4 regions of the Idiomarina piscisalsi genome follow, and region 4 is predicted to be linked to each of the others. Evidence: predicted binding sites of a transcription regulator. Region 4 holds the regulator's gene; each other region holds the start of a gene.
What was found. Region 4 encodes LexA, which represses DNA repair genes until DNA is damaged. Its sites were predicted from a motif close to TACTGTATNNNNATACAGTA; they were not measured.

Region 1 (4,178 bases), 280 kb from region 4:
CAATAGCGACCATGCGGTTCGTAGCCAGCTGTACACCAGCGACAAAGCCCATCAGTGTGTCTCTGAACACTACCATGAGAATGGCAGTCATGGCGCCGAAACCGCTGAGTAAGTACATGGGGGACTTATTCATGATAATAGCCACGGTAATAATAATGGCCATTAGCACCAGAACCAATTTAACAACCTGGATAACGCCTGTTATTGGCACATCTCGTGTTTTTGGCGTGTAGTCGTAAGCTATCGACACAAAGTTAGCAATAGAGGTCAGAATACTAGTGATAACCCAGGTAAGATAAATACCAACAGCGGTTTGCAGCGGAGACTGCCAGCTTTCGAAGTCATCAGTGAACAGAACCGGAATAAAGCTGTTAATAATAACGACCGGTGCTAAGTTAGCACAACGCTTAAAGAATCCGCTATCGACCAGTGCGCGATACCAGCGTTCCGGCGCTTTTCGTAAGGCGCGTTCAATTGCATGATCAAACACCCAGCGAGCAATCGTGTAAGTAATATAGCTTGCGACCAAGATAATAGTGACACCGATGACCAGGCTGAGCCCCTGCAAATTGTTCTCGATGCCCATACTTTCCAGCCATTGCTTTATAAACTTAAAGTCCATTGCAACGTTCCTTATCGGTTTTCCGTGATGGTTTTACGGATAGCACTAATGGTTTGATCTTTCTCGTGCCAACGCAAGTTAAGCCAGTTTTGAAAGTGCTCTTTAAACTCTGGATCATTAGCGTAGTCGCCAATTAAGTCTGCTGTAACCGGCAGCGTTTTGATATCCACATAAACGTTTTTGAGTCGCCCGGTCAGTAAATGCCAAACAACGGGACGCGAGTCGTTACCCGGGTAAACAATAGTGACGTCTAAAATGGCCTCAAACTGTTCGCCCATGATTTGCATAGAAAAAGCGGTGCCGCCCGCTTTTGGAGGAAGTAGATTTTTAAACGGGCTGTTCTTTTTCTTATGTTTCTCTGGTGTGAAACGAGTACCTTCGCAGAAATTAACGACGGTTGTCGGAATATGTCGGAATTTAGCGCACGAGCGTGTCGTGGTTGCGATATCTTTGCCTTTAAGATGAGGCTTTTTCTTTATCAGTTCCTTTGAGTAGCGCTTCATAAAAGGCATGTCTAGGACCCAGCAACCCCAACCGATAACCGGTATCCACATAAGCTGAGATTTCAGGAAGAAGCGGGGTGTTGGCATATGGCGGCGAGTGAGGTGCATCAGCACAAGCACATCCACCCAGCTGCGGTGGTTTGCCATGACCATGTACCAGCCGTTTTCGTGAAGATCTAAGTCGCCTTTTATATGCCATTCCATGCGTTGAGTCAGTTGGAACATCATTGACATACAGTAAGCCCAGATGCGGAATAGACCGTTAGCAGCGGCTGAACACAAACGCTGAGTTACAGGAAAAGGCAAAAGAATTTTGAAAACACCAACACCGATAATCGAAACGCCAATAATAGCGGTTGTGATAACTCCCCACAGCAAGTGAGCGACGACTCTGAAGGGAATAAGTAACGATGTCAGCATATTTACTGGTGCCTTCCTAAAAGTGAATAGTTTCAGAAATAATAACTTAAGCCGTGCTTTATGTCTGTTGCGAAAGGGTAAAAAATAATGATACTGTATATATGTACAGTATTGAGGGGTTAGTATGCAGCCAAATCTACAGCGACTCATAGAACAAGGGGTTGTTTGGCAAGGGCAGACAAAAGCAGAGCAAACGACCGGCTATGTAAAAACAGGTTTTTCAAAGCTTGATGAACTGTTAGGTGGCGGCTGGCAAACTCCCGGTTTGCATGAGTGGCAATTGAATGACTCATTTTCTGAACAGCGGTTGTTGTTGCCGTTGGCGCAACAAGCTATTGAACAGGGGCTCGCTGTATTCTGGGTGAACCCACCAGCGCAGTTGTCCGCGGCTGGCCTTCATTATCATGACTTAGGTAATGCGATGCATATCGTGGTTGAAGCCAAACAGAGTGATGCGTGCTGGGCACTTGAGCAGATATTGCGAACCAAAAACACCATGGCTTTTGCCTGGCTTTCGCAAAAAGAGACGACGGCCTCAAACGTCCGGCGTTGGTATAAAGCGGCGGAATCCGGGCAAACGGGCATAGTCATTACTGAATTTAGCCATAATCTTGAGGCTCGTCCCTATAGTAACCGATTAAAAGTACGTTTAACGGAAGGTGGTTTCGCTCTGGATATTTTAAAGCGCAAGTCGGGTTGGCCTGTTGAGAATATAGAGTTGAAGTAATGTGGTTATATTGTCATTTCCCCCAATTACAGCTGGATAACTTACTGATATCTCAGCCTGAATTTGCAAAACAGGCGGTAGCGCTTTACCGGGTGAAAAATGGACAATCTCTTATTGAACAAACTAATTTGGTTGCGCAAGAGGCCGGTGTCAGTCGCGGCATTTCCAGTGTTATGGCAATAGCACTTTATGAGGCGTTGTTACTGAAAGAGTATGAAGCAGAAAAAGAAGAAATGCTCCTTTCAGCGGTCGCCGATCACCTTTATCAATGGGCGGCGAAATTGATTTTGGATCCGCCACAAGGAATATACCTAGAGCTGAAGAGCATCGAAAAGCTGTATGGAGGTTTGTCGAATACGGTCAGAACACTGAACTTGGCCGTTCAACAGTTGGGTTTCCAGTGCCAGCGAGCCGTTGCGAAGAATACACTAGCAGCCAGAGTTTTGGCTCAGGCAAACACACCACTGGTTATTAATAAAGCGCAAGCCGAGCGTCAGTTAAAAGATTTATCCATAAAAAATAGCGGGTTGCCGAATAAAACAATTCGGAATTGTTTATCGGTGGGTATTTTTTCCATTGGTGATTTACTGACTATTCCCGCTAGTGATATTGGCCGTCAGTTCGGAAAAGAAACATTGGTGTATGTGCAAGCGTTAAGAGATGACCTGAACATTCAGCGGGCTAATCACTTTTATGAGCCATCAGAATACTTCTTTCAACAAATCGATTTAGTCTCAGAGGTCTCTAATTGGCAAGGCTTGCGTTTCCCTATGAAACGCTTGCTTAATGACTTGGAGAGCTTTTTATACCAACGCCAAAAGGCGGTTCAACATATCACGTTTCAACTTTTCCAACGGGATAACCACTGTACAGAGTTGAGTGTATCAACAGCTACGGCCAGTTGGCGCGCTCAAAGCTTTTGGTCATTGTTGCAACTGAAAATGGAGCGTTCGCCTTTAGCCGCTCCTGTTTTGGAGCTTTCTTTAAAGGCATCCGAGTTCTCGCAACTGAGTGCAAAAAGTCAGCACTTTTTTCATGAGGCTCAGGATACCCAGAGCTTATTTCCGCTTATTGGCAAGTTACAGGTGAAACTGGGCGAGCGTGCGGTTTATACCCCGGCCATTAGCGATGATCCCAGACCCGGTTTTAATGAATGTCGACAGCCACCCTGCCGTTCCCAAGCGCCCTCTATAACGCCAATTAAGAGACCTCTTTGGTTACAACGAGAGCCACAGTCAGTCAATTTGAATGAATGGCGTTTACAGGAGGGACCAGAAAGAAAACATTGTGGTTGGTGGGACTCTCAGCCTATACAGCGGGATTACTGGTTAGCGATGGATACACAGCATCGCAAAGGTTGGCTTTTCTATGAGTCAGGGCATTGGTATTTGCAGGGCTGGTTTAGCTGAGCTGCCGGTGAAACGTGAGGCTGAATTATGGCGTTCGCAGAGTTACATGCACTGAGTCATTACAGTTTTCTGCGCTCATCCGCTGCGCCGGAAGCTTTAGTGCGCCGGGCGGATGAATTGGAGTACGCCGCTATAGCCATTACCGATGAGTGCTCTGTTGCTGGGGTGGTAAAAGCTTACGAAGAAGCCCAGCAGCGAGACATTAAACTGATTATAGGCAGCGAGTTTCGTATTGCTGATTACGGCACTTTTGTTGTTATTGCGCCAACCCGGGATGCCTATGCTGAGTTGAGTCAGAAAATTACCGAGTTTCGGGGGCGCTCAAAGAAGGGTCACTATCAGGCAAGCATAGATGATTTCTTCTCTGGTTTTGGTGAGTGCCTATTATTATGGCTTCCTGACCTTCGCCAACCGCAATTAGTGGCAACTGGGAAAAAGCTTAGCAGCGTCTGGTCGTCACGGTTTTGGCTATTGTATGAACGTCACTATCAGGCCGA
Region 2 (4,178 bases), 660 kb from region 4:
TGAAATTTGTTTCGTTCCCCCTTATTTGGGGGCTCTCTATTTCGATTTCAACACCCTGTAACAGGATATTTGATTCATCGTTATGCTTTCGTATCAACACCTGAGTCTGAATTACGCGCAACCATCACCATTGCCGGACGTAGCAAGCGGCCATTTAACTCATAGCCTTTTTGCATCACTGCCATAATGGTGTTATTTGAGTGCTCGCTTGACTCTTGCATCGACATTGCCTGGTGTAAATCAGGGTTAAAGGCTTCGCCCTCTTCACCCACTGCTTTTACGCCGAATTTTTCTAATGTTGAGGTAAGGCTTTTATAAGTCAGCTCAATCCCTTCAATAAAGTTCCGGCTTGATTCGTCTTGCTGATCAGCCAGTTGCAGCGCTCTCTCTAAATTGTCCACCGACGTGAGCAACTCATTAGCGAATTTTTCCAAAGCAAACTTATGGGCTTTTTCAACGTCCTGACTGGCACGGCGTCTTACATTTTCCATTTCCGCCTGTGTACGAAGCACTGAGTCACGCTGCTCTTTTACCTGCGCTTCCGCTTTACTCAGAGCGAGCTCAAGCTCAGCAATTTTGTCAGTTTGATCGGCTGATGTGCCTGCTGTTTCAGCTTCAGCTGCAGCAGCATCCTGTTGCAACGCGTCTTCTGCCGCTTGTGCAGCTTGCTGCTCTGCTTGCTGTTGCTCAACCGTCTGGTCAACATTCTGTTCAGTCTGTTGGTCTTTCTTATCCGCCATATTTGACTCTCTTCAGTCGGGTTTAAATTGAGGTTGCCAAGTTAATGGGGGCAAGTTTTTTACTTTCAAGGGGCTTTCTATGACTTGATAAATTTTCCACCTGATATTAGCGTTAACAGCCTAAACTACAGGAACTGTCATTATGAGCGCATTTCAAAGAATTGGCTTACTCGGTAAGGTCAATGACCGCGGCACGCAACTCACTTTAGAAACAGTGACGACGGCACTAAACGAACGTGGCTATGACATAGCACTTGAATCCCGCACCGCTGAACAGTTACCTCAAAAGCTGCTCGAGTCCGGTAAAATAAAGACCATAGGTCTTTCTGAATTAGGCGAGTGGGCTGATATTGCGGTTGTCGTCGGCGGCGACGGCAATATGTTAGGAGCAGCCAGAGCCCTGTGCGAATACGACATAGGGGTTATTGGTGTGAATCGGGGGAATTTAGGCTTTTTGACTGACCTAGACCCTGACGAAGTAATGACCCACTTACTCAATGTGTTAGAAGGCGAATACCATGTTGAGAAACGTTTTCTACTTTCCGCCGAAGTGATTAGCAACGGATCTCCTGCAGGTGCAGGGCGTGCCATTAACGAAATTGTTCTGCACTCTGACAAAGTCGCTCATATGATAGAGTTTGAGCTGTATATTGATGACCACTTTGTCTTTAGTCAGCGTTCCGACGGATTAATTTGCGCCACCCCTACAGGTTCTACTGCCTACTCACTGTCCGGTGGCGGCCCTATTCTGCACCCGAACCTCAACGCAATGACGTTAGTGCCTATGTTTCCGCATACATTGAGTAGCCGCCCTATTGTTGTCGACGGAGAGAGTCATATACGGCTGCGTGCCGCCTACGACAACGATTTATTGCAAATTAGCTGCGATGGCCACGTGCGGATGGCAGTGCATCCAGGCGATGATATTGTTCTTAAAAAACATGATCATGCGTTAAAAATGATTCACCCCGTCGACCATAACTATTACCACGTACTGCGTAACAAACTCGGCTGGGGTAGCCGACTATTTTAGCGTGACGAGCAAACTGAGCTTGCAATAAAAAAATAGTACTGTATAAATACTGTATAAACTGTACAAATCAACAGTACTCTGAAGGTACACGTATATAAGGTGCATTTATGTTAGCTCAGTTACACATCCGCAATTTTGCTGTCGTAAAGTCTTTAGATATCGATTTCGCAAAAGGCATGACGGCCATCACGGGCGAAACCGGGGCGGGTAAATCCATTGCTTTAGATGCTTTAAGCTTATGTTTAGGTGCCAGAGCAGACGCTAGCTGGGTTCGGCCAGGTCAGGACAAAGCAGAAATTAGCGCAGTTTTTACGGTTGATTCAGACAGTCCAGCCGCCCAGTGGCTTAATCAAAATGACTTCGATTCGGAAGAAGAGTGTATTTTACGGCGTGTCATTCAGCGCGATGGTCGCTCAAAAGCCTGGATAAACGGCACCCCGGTTGCACTCAACCAACAAAAACTGTTGGCTCCGCTCTTGGTGAATATCCACGGGCAGCATGAACACCAATTATTATTAAAAGAAGACCATCAAATAGAGCTACTTGATAACTACGCAAGACACACAGATCTGCTGTCAGCGGTTGCAGCGCAATACCGCCAATGGTTCGATCTTGAAAAAGAGTACAAACACTCTATTCAGCAACAAGATGAACTGGAAGCACAGCGGCAATTACTTCAATATCAGGTAGAAGAGCTGAATGACTTTGCGATTGCTCAAGGCGAGTTTGAAGAACTGGAACTACGTCATAAAAAGTTAAGTCACAGTAAGTACTTAATGGAAGCCAGTGCCTTTTCAATCAGTGCGCTATACGAGGGCGAGCACAACAATGCAACAGGGCTGGTCTCTTCAGCGAATCAACGATTGGAAGAAGCGGCGGATATCGATCAGCACCTAAAGCCAGTTTGCCAGTTATTGGAACAGGCCAAAGTCCATATTGAGGAGGCCGCACTCGAACTGAGGCATTATCAGGATGAACTAGAGCTCGACCCTGCTGAGCTGGACATTGTTGAAGAGCGCCTCAGTAAAGCCATTAGCTTAGCGAAAAAGCATCAGGTGGCAGCTGCCGACTTATGGCAACACCATCAAAAGTTGAACGCCGAACTGGATAACATTGTTAATGCTGATAAAAATCTTGAGCAGCTTGATCTCAATCGCCAACAAGCTGAAACGGATTACCGTGCATTGGCGCAGAAGCTTTCTTCCAGTCGTCAAAAAGCAGCTGATGAGTTGAGCCAGAAAATTACACAGTCAATGCATGAGCTCAACATGCCTCATGGCCGATTTATTATTAATGTCGAGCATGATTCGGCTAAAAAGGCATCTCGTCTGGGTACCGATGATATTCAATTTGAAGTGACAACCAACCCAGGCCAGCCGCTACAGTCTCTCAGTAAAGTTGCGTCGGGCGGTGAACTTTCACGTATTAGCCTTGCCATACAAGTCATGACAGCAACCCAGAAGTCAGTGCCAACTATGATGTTCGATGAAGTTGATGTTGGTGTAAGCGGCCCAACTGCGGCTATTGTTGGCAAGATGCTACGTGAGCTTGGAAAAACCGCTCAAGTTATTTGCGTCACTCACTTACCACAGGTTGCTGCAAAAGCTGATAATCAGTTCCAGGTCAGTAAATACAGTGACAATGATGAAACAGAAACGACGGTAACCGCCCTCAGTCATAACGAGCGGGTGACAGAGCTTGCTCGCTTATTAGGCGGAGATAGTGTTACCGATATGGCAAAAGCAAACGCAAAAGAACTTTTAGCAAGTTAGTCGCTGACTGTGCTGGTGTTCAGGGGCTGCTTTGTTTATCATCGTCAAAAGTTGAATACAGTGACAATAAAGAAGAATAGGTACTTCATGACCAAATTTGCAGTTTGTATCGCCGCATTGCTGAGTTTAGGCGGCTGCTCCGTGCTTGATAGTATGGTTTACAGAATTGATATTCCTCAGGGCAATTACCTTGAGCAGGACGATGTTGATAAACTTCGTGTTGGCATGACCGAAGAGCAGGTTATTTATGTATTGGGTAAGCCAGTTGCTGAAAACAGTTTTGACTCAGACCGTTGGGTTTACCTCTACAACATGAATCCGAACGAAGGCAAAATATACCGTAAAGAGCTCATATTAACTTTTAATAACGAGCGGCTAAGTGATTTAAGCGGTGATTTTGCAAAATCAGAACAATTTGATCAGCCTCTTGATCAATAATAAGCCCTAACATGAACTAAGGAGCATTATGGCGAACTCCTCAACACCTGATGAGCTCGTCCGTGTTGTCCGAAGTCCCAGTGACAAACGTGACTATCAGCACTTGGTTTTAAAAAACCAGCTTAAAGTGCTGCTAGTCCATTGTCCTGATAGTTCCAAGGCTGCCGCATCAATGGCCGTAAACGCAGGCCACTT
Region 3 (4,178 bases), 1.3 Mb from region 4:
GTGCTTCGCAAAAAAGAGTTTTAACCACCAGCATCTCTCGTCTCACTTGAGCACGATATTCGGGCACATTCCAGTATAAGTTCCTTTAATTCGCATTGGCTGCAGTAGTCGCAGCAACGAATGTCACTTGCGACAACTCGCTTTTCTAACAGTAGATGTTTCAACTGCTCTTTGCTCATGGACAGTTGCAAACGTTCAGGTTTGTTCCTGCGCATGGTTTAGCTCCTCAAGTTGCTGAGTGTAGTGTCCAACACAGCGAGAGTGCTGACATCCGGTAATCAATAACTGGCAGCAGTAGCGGCACAACTCATTAATTTGTACGGAGGTTGTATTGGTGCGCCATTTCTGAAGTTGCCGGTTTGTACTCTCTTGTTGTTCCTGAGCGAGAAGCGGTTTATTCATCCGAATATAAACCGCAATGAGTAAAATCGACGCCGTCGTGTAGATTTGTATTGCATTGGCTGCCAAAACGACTTCTTTTGCAGCATAACGTGCATCTTCAATTGCTTCTGACAGCACTGAGTCGGCGCTGTAATAGTTCTTCTGTTGTAGGTACTGGGTGGCTTTTTGCAGGTTTTCCTGACTGCTAAAGTAACCAGTGTAGGCATTTTTCATTTTTATCACTTTTCCTTTTGGTCGTTGCTGAAAATAAGTTAACGCAAATGATAACTGTTCGCAATAATGTTTTTTGTAAAGAGTCTTTCCAACGATCAAAAGTGGCTTTTCCTGCGTAATACAGATTAAAGATAAATCTTGAGGTTACTATGAAACACTATAAACAAAACGATTTAGCCCAAATGCAAGATAGGGAACGTGCCCGATTTGTGAACTGTCTTTCTGGCTTTAAGAGTGCCAATGTAATAGGCACACGCGATAGGCGTCAGCAGGATAACTTGGCTATTGTGAGTTCGGTTGTGCACCTTGGAAGCAACCCGCCGTTTCTTGGCTTTGTTATGCGTCCACAGTCAGTGACACGGCATACCTGGGAGAATATTGAGGAAAGTGGTGTGTATACCATTAATCATGTTGGCGAGAGTTTTTTTAAACAAGCCCATCAAACGTCCGCGCGCTATTCCAGAGAGCAGTCCGAGTTTGATGCTTGTGACTTGACGCCTGAGTTTATGGATGGGTTCCATGCACCTTATGTCGCTGAAAGTTCTTTGCGCATTGGTATGCAATTGGTTGAAATTATTCCGATACAACATAACGACACGGCACTTATTGTTGGCGAGGTGCGTTGGGTCGATGTGCAAGAAGATGCAGTGCAAAGTGATGGCTATATCGACATTGAAAGTCTCGGTACCATGGCCATTTCCGGATTAGATGGTTACCACTCGACCTCACGCGCAGCACGCTTGTCATACGCCAAGCCTGACGAAGAGCTTCAGGAGCTGACAACCAGCGGTGAAGTTAAAGACTGATAATATCCGGTACTTTACGGCTGTGTTTTTTAGTAACCCAAAATAGCAACAGACCGGCTAAAGACAAACCGCAGCCAACCCAGCCGGTACCTTGCCAGCTCAGTGGTGAAACAATAGCTAAGCCACCAAGCCATGCCCCAAGTGCATTGGCGGCATTAAAAGCGGAGTGATTCAGCGATGCGGCTAAGGTTTGTGCCTCTCCTGCGACGTCCATAAGCCTAACCTGAAGAGCCGGCACAAGAGCCGCGGCACTACCCAGTAACAAGACCATTGGCATGACACTCCAAATGCTTTCAAGGGTAAACGGAAAGACACCTAATATAACCGCAGACCAAATAAGTGAGCCGCCTATTGTTAACTTAAGGCTTCTGTCCGCGGCCCAACCACCGACCAAACTTCCTGCCAGAGATCCGATACCGTAAATAAGCAATGCAATAGGTATCCAGTGGGGGGCGAGCTTTGTTGCGTTAATTAGGGTAGGCGCTATGTAGCTTAAAACCGCAAACATGCCGCCAAACCCAATAGCGCCAATCGCCAGCGTTAACCATACCTGAGGGTTTTGTAAGGCTCTCATTTCACCTCGGGCAGAGGTCTTTTGCTCGTTCGGGTGTTGTGGAACCACAAAAGCAATCATAACCAGTGCAACTAACCCCAACGCGCCAACAGTGTGGTAAACCGTGCGCCAGTCGATGAGTTGCCCGAGCCAGGTGGCAAGAGGGTTGCCAACTAAAATGGCGATGGTAAGACCCATCATCACCATAGTAACAGCCATACCGCGCTGGTTTCGGCCCACCATATCGGCAGCGACTAAACAGGCTATGCCAAAATACGCACCGTGAGGGAGGCCAGTCAGGAATCTTAAAACTTGCAGCAAAACGTAATTGTCTGCCGATGCACTGGCAAAATTACCAATAGCAAAAACGAACAACAGTACCAGTAGCATAGGCTTACGCGGAAAGCGCGCGAAGAGGATGGTAATAAGCGGCGCACCGATGACAACCCCTAATGCGTAAAGGCTGATCAAGTGCCCGGTTGTTCGCGTGTCCGTATTAAAGTCGGTAGCGACGTCAGGCAGTAACCCCATAATGACAAACTCACCGATACCAATAGCAAAACTGCCAATGGCCATGGCAAATATAGCCAGTCGAACTTGTGCTTTGGAGAACTGAGTCATGAGGCTGGCTGTATTCCTGTACTTATCGTCTTTGTTAAGAGTGCGCAGTTTAGCGAATGTGGCTACTATTGCAATTACTTACTAATAACTGTATAAATAACCAGTATCTGTAGACCTCAGCAAAGGACATAACCATGGCTGTAGTAACCCAATACGTAGTGATTCGCGATGGAGCCGAAAAAATGACATTTACCTCGAAAGCCGAAGCCGATGCACACGATAAAATGTTGGATATGGCAGAAGCGCTAACGCCGCTGATAGAGGGCAGTGAGCTTTTTACTGACGATAAACAGCTTGAAGATATGGCGATGTTTTTAGCGAAGGAACGAGAGAATGTATTAATTGCTCTGGGCGCTAAGAAGCCGAAAAAGCCGAAAGCGGAAAAAGCACCGGCAGAGAAAGCTGACAATAAAGCAGAAAGTAAAGAGTCGAGCAAAGCGGCGTAGCTTTGGTGCTTGCAAAGATTTTGGTAGTATAGCTGCCTCTTTCAAAGACGTAATGGATAGGATCAGACTATGACGCAAGAAACGATTTACCACATTGGTACTCCGGGTAAACCATGGGGTGCGGAAGAAAAAGCGCAATGGTTAGCGGAGCAAACTCAAAAGCGTTCATACTTTGATGATGTTGTCAGTAAGATAGAAACATTTAAAGACGACTTTGACGTTGAACAATATGGTGAGTTGGCTTATGAAAGTGCTACTTACCCCGTGTTCGCGGTGAAAACTAAGCGTTGGGACAGTAATAAACCGACGGTATTAGTCACTGGCGGTGTACACGGCTACGAAACCAGTGGTGTTCACGGCGCGCTGCGTTTTATCGAAACCAAAGCCAATAGTTATGCCGAGCACTTTAATGTCGTTGTTGCGCCATGTTTAAGCCCATGGGGTTATGAAACCATTAACCGTTGGAACCCAGCCGCTATTGATCCGAACCGTTCATTTGTTGCTGAGTCTCCAGCAGGTGAGTGCGCGCATATTATGAAGTATGTCGCAGATTTAGGCGTAGATATACTGGCGCACATTGACTTGCATGAAACGACCGATACTGACAACAGTGAGTTTCGTCCGGCAAAAGCCGCAATGGACGGTATCGTGAATACCAACTGGAATATCCCTGACGGTTTTTATTTGGTGGGGAATGCTGAGAAGCCTTATCCTGAATTCCAAAAAGCGGTACTGGGCTCTGTCGAGAAAGTCACACACATAGCTGACGCTGACGAAGAGAATAAACTGATTGGTGAAGACATTGCGCAGCGCGGTGTTATTTTACTGCCAACGTCTAAGCTGGGACTTTGCATTAGCTTCAGTAAAGCTGAGTACGCCACAACCACAGAAGTTTACCCCGACAGCCCCAAAGCAACGCCTGAGCAATGTATTGAAGCTCAGGTCGCTGCGGTAACGGGTGGGCTGGATTTCTTAAAGTAACCCCCCGCGACCAGTAAGGTTATGAGCGCCGTGTCGCCGGACGTTTTTGTCGTGGTGCGCGGCGCGAATTATTTGGTCGGCTACCTCTGGGTTTTTGGATAGGCTCTGGTTTTATGCTTGGATCAGGCTCAAAGCCCGGAACCACTTCTTTGGGTA
Region 4 (4,178 bases):
TCCAGTTAGCCAAGCCGGTAAAGGCTGGCATAACGGCACCAAAGACCATGATAAGACCGTGTACCGTGGTCATTTGGTTAAAGAAGTGCGGGTCAACCAATTGTAAACCGGGTTGGAACAGCTCCGCGCGGATAACCATTGCCATGGCACCGCCAGTTAAAAACATAATAAAACTGAACCATAAATACATTGAGCCAATGTCTTTATGGTTGGTTGTAAATAGCCAACGACCAATACCAGACGGCTTATGATCGTGGTGTGCGTCGTGATGGTTTGCTTCGACTGCTGTGCTCATCACCGTCTCCTTATTGATTCATGACTTCGTTGATATCGGCTGCCTGTACCAGGTCGCCGGTGTCGTTACCCCAGGCATTACGCTCGTAGGTGATAACGGCGGCCAGCTCACGCATACTGAGCTGTTGGCCAAATGCCTGCATGGCTGTTCCAGTAACACCATTAACAACGATGTCGATGTGTTTAGCTTTGGCGTCTGGGTCGACGGATACGCCACTTCCTGCTAGTGCAGGGAATACGCCGTTGACACCTTGGCCTGTCGGTTGGTGACAAGCTGCACAGGTACTGTTATATACTTTTTCACCCAAATCCATGAGTTCGTCTTCTGACATTTCCATGGCTAAAAGCTCTTGCTCACGCTCGCGAGCGGCTTGTTGTTCGGCCTCAAGCTCTGTTATCCACTTTTCGTATTCAGCAGGCTCTTTGGCGATAACCACAACCGGCATGAAGCCGTGATCCTGACCGCAAAGCTCAGCACACTGACCACGATAGATACCAGGCTCGTCTACTTTGGTCCAAGTTTCGTTTATGAAGCCGGGGTTAGCGTCTTTCTTAACCGCAAAGTCAGGCACCCACCAACTATGAATAACGTCGTCAGAAGTTACTAAAAAACGGACTTTTTGACCCGTAGGAATAACCAAGGGGCGGTCGACTTCGAGTAAGTAGTTTTCGCTTTTGTCGAATTTATTGTCGATTTGTTCTTGCTGTGTCGCCAAACGACTGAAGAACTCAACATCATTCTCGAAATACTTGTAGTGCCATTTCCACTGAGACCCCGTTACCTGGATAGTGACATCGGCGTCTGACGTATCTTCCATGGCAATAAGAGTTGTTGTTGCCGGAATGGCCATACCCACAAGAATGAGGAGTGGAATAATGGTCCAGGCAATTTCAACTTTTACGTTCTCATGGAAATTCGCTGGTTTAGGGTTTTTCGATTTGCGATGGCGAATCATCGAAATGAACATTAAACCGAATACGACCACACCAATGGCACAACAGATATAAAATATCGTCATGTGCAGGTCATATACCCGGTTACTGACTTCGGTAACACCTTTGGTTAGGTTGAGTTGGTTTTCCGCGCTCGCAGGTAAGCTCAACATAGCCAACAGTGCCCACAGAGGCTTCATTTTCACGTGACTTCTCCTCTTATTCTTCAATGAGACCGAAAGGCTAATTCCGATCAAAATTCGAAGAACAAAGAGGTAAGCAGAAAAAGGAACAGCATCTCCCCAGAAATCACTTTCTCCACAGACTCTTTGTTATAATTATCGTTGTTATAATATTTTTATAGTCGGGTAGTACATTTATTAACTAATTTACAAAGAAAGATCCAGATCAAATCAAACAAATGGTCAATAAATGAGCTGATCTGTTAAAAAAGGCTGCCGAAGCAGCCTATCAAGGAAGAAACACACTAACGAGGATTTAGTGGAGGTGGGATGTTAGTGTGTTTTTATCAAACAGGAAGTATTGAGTGTGACTTAACTTACTGGCCATTTTGGCGCGCTGCCAGGTGCGGCTTGACACAGAGTCAAGGTAGGCAATAACCATGCTGCTGTTTCCGGCCAGCAATGCTTGCTCTAATGCCCATTCGCAACGCTCCGCAGAATGGCTGCGTAACCAACGAATTTGGTGCTCCGCAACGCCTGATTCAATAAGTTCAGTAATGACATTTTTGTCCCCACCGATAACAGTGACCCACTCACTTGGCTTTTGTTGTAAAGCATTTTGAACAGCGGGTGATAATGCGTCCGATTCTGTCGATTCCGTATGAGCTTCCGGCTCAAATTTAATATCCGTAGGTGCAGCTTTCCACAAACCAGGGTGGTGTAATTTCGTGTTTTGTTGAGTCTTCATAATGCAGCTCCGTTTCTGATAACACCAACCGCCAGACCTTCAATAGCGAATACTTGTGACGCTAAGTCAACGGTGATGGTGGAGAAATCTGGGTTTTCCGGATGTAATAAGACAGTGCGTCCTTTGCGCTCAAAGCGCTTTACTGTCACTTCGTCTTCTACCCGAGCAACAATGACTTGGCCGTTTCTCGCTTGCTCCGTTTTATGCACAGCGAGTAGATCGCCGTCGAGAATGCCGATGTCTCTCATGCTCATGCCGTTTACTTTTAGTAAAAAGCTGGCGGCAGGCTGGAATAATGATTCGTCGACTTTGTAATGCCCTTCAACATGCTGTTCAGCCAGCAATGGCTCACCAGCAGCGACCTGACCAATCAGTGGCAGCCCTTCAGCGATATCAAAGTCGTCACCAACTAACCGAATACCACGCGACATGCCCGGCATAATTTCGATAACACCTTTACGCGCCAATGCCTTTAAATGCTCTTCTGCAGCGTTAGCAGAACGAAAGCCAAGCTTCGACGCGATTTCCGCGCGCGTTGGTGGCATACCGGTCGCGTGCAGGTTGTCTTTAATCAGCTCTAATATTTCAGACTGTCTCGGTGTTAAAGGGCGCATATTCGAACCTGTGTTTATGTACAGTGATACTGTGAGTATATACAGGTATTTTCATTTCGCAAGTCATTTCATCAACGACTTTTATTTTTTAAGTTGGTATCCTATAGCTCTGTTTAAAACAGAGGTCGATGTATGAGCAAAAAAAGCCCTTTTTATGCGGTGTTGAAGTATCCATTACGCTGGCTAACACGGTTCGAAGAAATTTGGGACGGCGATGAAACCGATCACAACAGCACGGTACAAAAGCCGGTGGCTTACGTTATGCGCTCGACATCTTCAGCGGATCTTTCCATATTGCAGCGTGCGGCGAAAAAGCGCGGCCTGCCTGATCCGCTCGAGCCACTTGAAGTGAATGGCAAGGAATACAGTCGGGTCATGTACCTGGAAGAGTTTGCCAATGAAACTTCTGAAGAGGCAGTGAAGGAATTTCATCAATTACTAAAGCTACATAAAGACGATACTAAGCTCGATTTGCAGCTGATACCTGCCGGTGTGTTCTGGGGACGTCAGGCGGGTCAGGAAGCGACAGCCGGTAAAGCCATGACAGGCGATCTCGACAATCCGGGGCGCTTCGTAAATTCTGGTTGGTACTCTTCTCAGGTCGTCATGTGTTACTGCGTTTATCACGTAGTGTCAGTCTTGGAAAAATGGCGCATGACTACGGCGCTGATATGCGCATAGCCCATAAATTGGCGCGTGTTGCCCGCGTTCACTTTGTTCGTATGCGCCATGCGGTTGCCGGACCGAAGTTGAGTCATCGCAAAGAGCTCATGGCGCAGTTAATTAACACACCAGCGCTTAAAAAGGCCGTGGCAGACGAAGCGAAAGGTAAGAAAATCAGTGAAGAAGAGGCTCGCAAGAAAGCACTTTCTTACATCGATGAAATTGCCGCAAATTACAGCTCAACGCTGGTACGTCTGCTGGACCGTTTTATGACCTGGATGTGGAATCGCATTTATAACGGGATCCATGTAAAAGGAGGGGAGCGCATACGTCGTTTGGCCCAACAAGGGCACGAAATTATTTATGTGCCGTGCCACCGTAGTCACATGGACTACTTACTACTGAGTTATGTCATTTATAAAGAAGGCCTGGTACCACCGCACATCGCCGCCGGTGTTAATCTGAATTTCTTCCCGGTTGGCGGTATCTTCCGCCGTGGTGGTGCATTCTTTATACGCCGCAGCTTCCGCGGCAACAAGCTTTATTCTGCCGTATTCCGTGAGTACTTGTGCTGGCTATTCCAAAAAGGTTACCCCGTCGAATACTTTAGCGAAGGTGGACGCTCACGAACAGGCCGCTTACTGCCACCGAAAACCGGCATGCTGGCGATGACTGTGCAAGGAATGCTGCGCGACCAGCAACGTCCGGTATCGCTAGTCCCAGTTTACCTGGGCTATGAACACA

Region 1: a site for LexA is predicted at 1,637-1,656, ahead of CEW91_RS00260 (ImuA family protein). Genes of this name have one in related genera too.
Region 2: a site for LexA is predicted at 1,830-1,849, ahead of recN (DNA repair protein RecN). Genes of this name have one in related genera too.
Region 3: a site for LexA is predicted at 2,682-2,701, ahead of CEW91_RS04975 (YebG family protein). Genes of this name have one in related genera too.

The regions. Positions count from the first base shown of each region.
Region 1 covers NZ_CP022133.1:51,672-55,849, forward strand. Annotated here, with positions in the region: gene CEW91_RS00250 (mechanosensitive ion channel family protein) at 1-622, opposite strand, end outside; gene CEW91_RS00255 (acyltransferase) at 634-1,545, opposite strand; gene CEW91_RS00260 (ImuA family protein) at 1,670-2,272, shown strand; gene CEW91_RS00265 (Y-family DNA polymerase) at 2,272-3,681, shown strand; gene CEW91_RS00270 (error-prone DNA polymerase) at 3,709-4,178, shown strand, end outside.
Region 2 covers NZ_CP022133.1:1,703,068-1,707,245, forward strand. Annotated here, with positions in the region: gene grpE (nucleotide exchange factor GrpE) at 81-740, opposite strand; gene nadK (NAD(+) kinase) at 883-1,773, shown strand; gene recN (DNA repair protein RecN) at 1,881-3,545, shown strand; gene CEW91_RS08325 (outer membrane protein assembly factor BamE) at 3,633-3,983, shown strand; gene CEW91_RS08330 (insulinase family protein) at 4,012-4,178, shown strand, end outside.
Region 3 covers NZ_CP022133.1:1,022,997-1,027,174, forward strand. Annotated here, with positions in the region: gene arfB (alternative ribosome rescue aminoacyl-tRNA hydrolase ArfB) at 1-24, shown strand, start outside; gene CEW91_RS04955 (hypothetical protein) at 21-215, opposite strand; gene CEW91_RS04960 (hypothetical protein) at 196-615, opposite strand; gene CEW91_RS04965 (flavin reductase family protein) at 765-1,421, shown strand; gene CEW91_RS04970 (MFS transporter) at 1,411-2,595, opposite strand; gene CEW91_RS04975 (YebG family protein) at 2,730-3,041, shown strand; gene CEW91_RS04980 (M14 family metallopeptidase) at 3,111-4,022, shown strand; gene CEW91_RS04985 (DEAD/DEAH box helicase) at 4,042-4,178, opposite strand, start outside.
Region 4 covers NZ_CP022133.1:2,359,790-2,363,967, reverse strand. Annotated here, with positions in the region: gene ctaD (cytochrome c oxidase subunit I) at 1-295, opposite strand, end outside; gene coxB (cytochrome c oxidase subunit II) at 306-1,427, opposite strand; gene CEW91_RS11260 (SOS-response cell division inhibitor) at 1,726-2,157, opposite strand; gene lexA (transcriptional repressor LexA) at 2,154-2,771, opposite strand; gene CEW91_RS12410 (hypothetical protein) at 2,904-3,452, shown strand; gene plsB (glycerol-3-phosphate 1-O-acyltransferase PlsB) at 3,380-4,178, shown strand, end outside.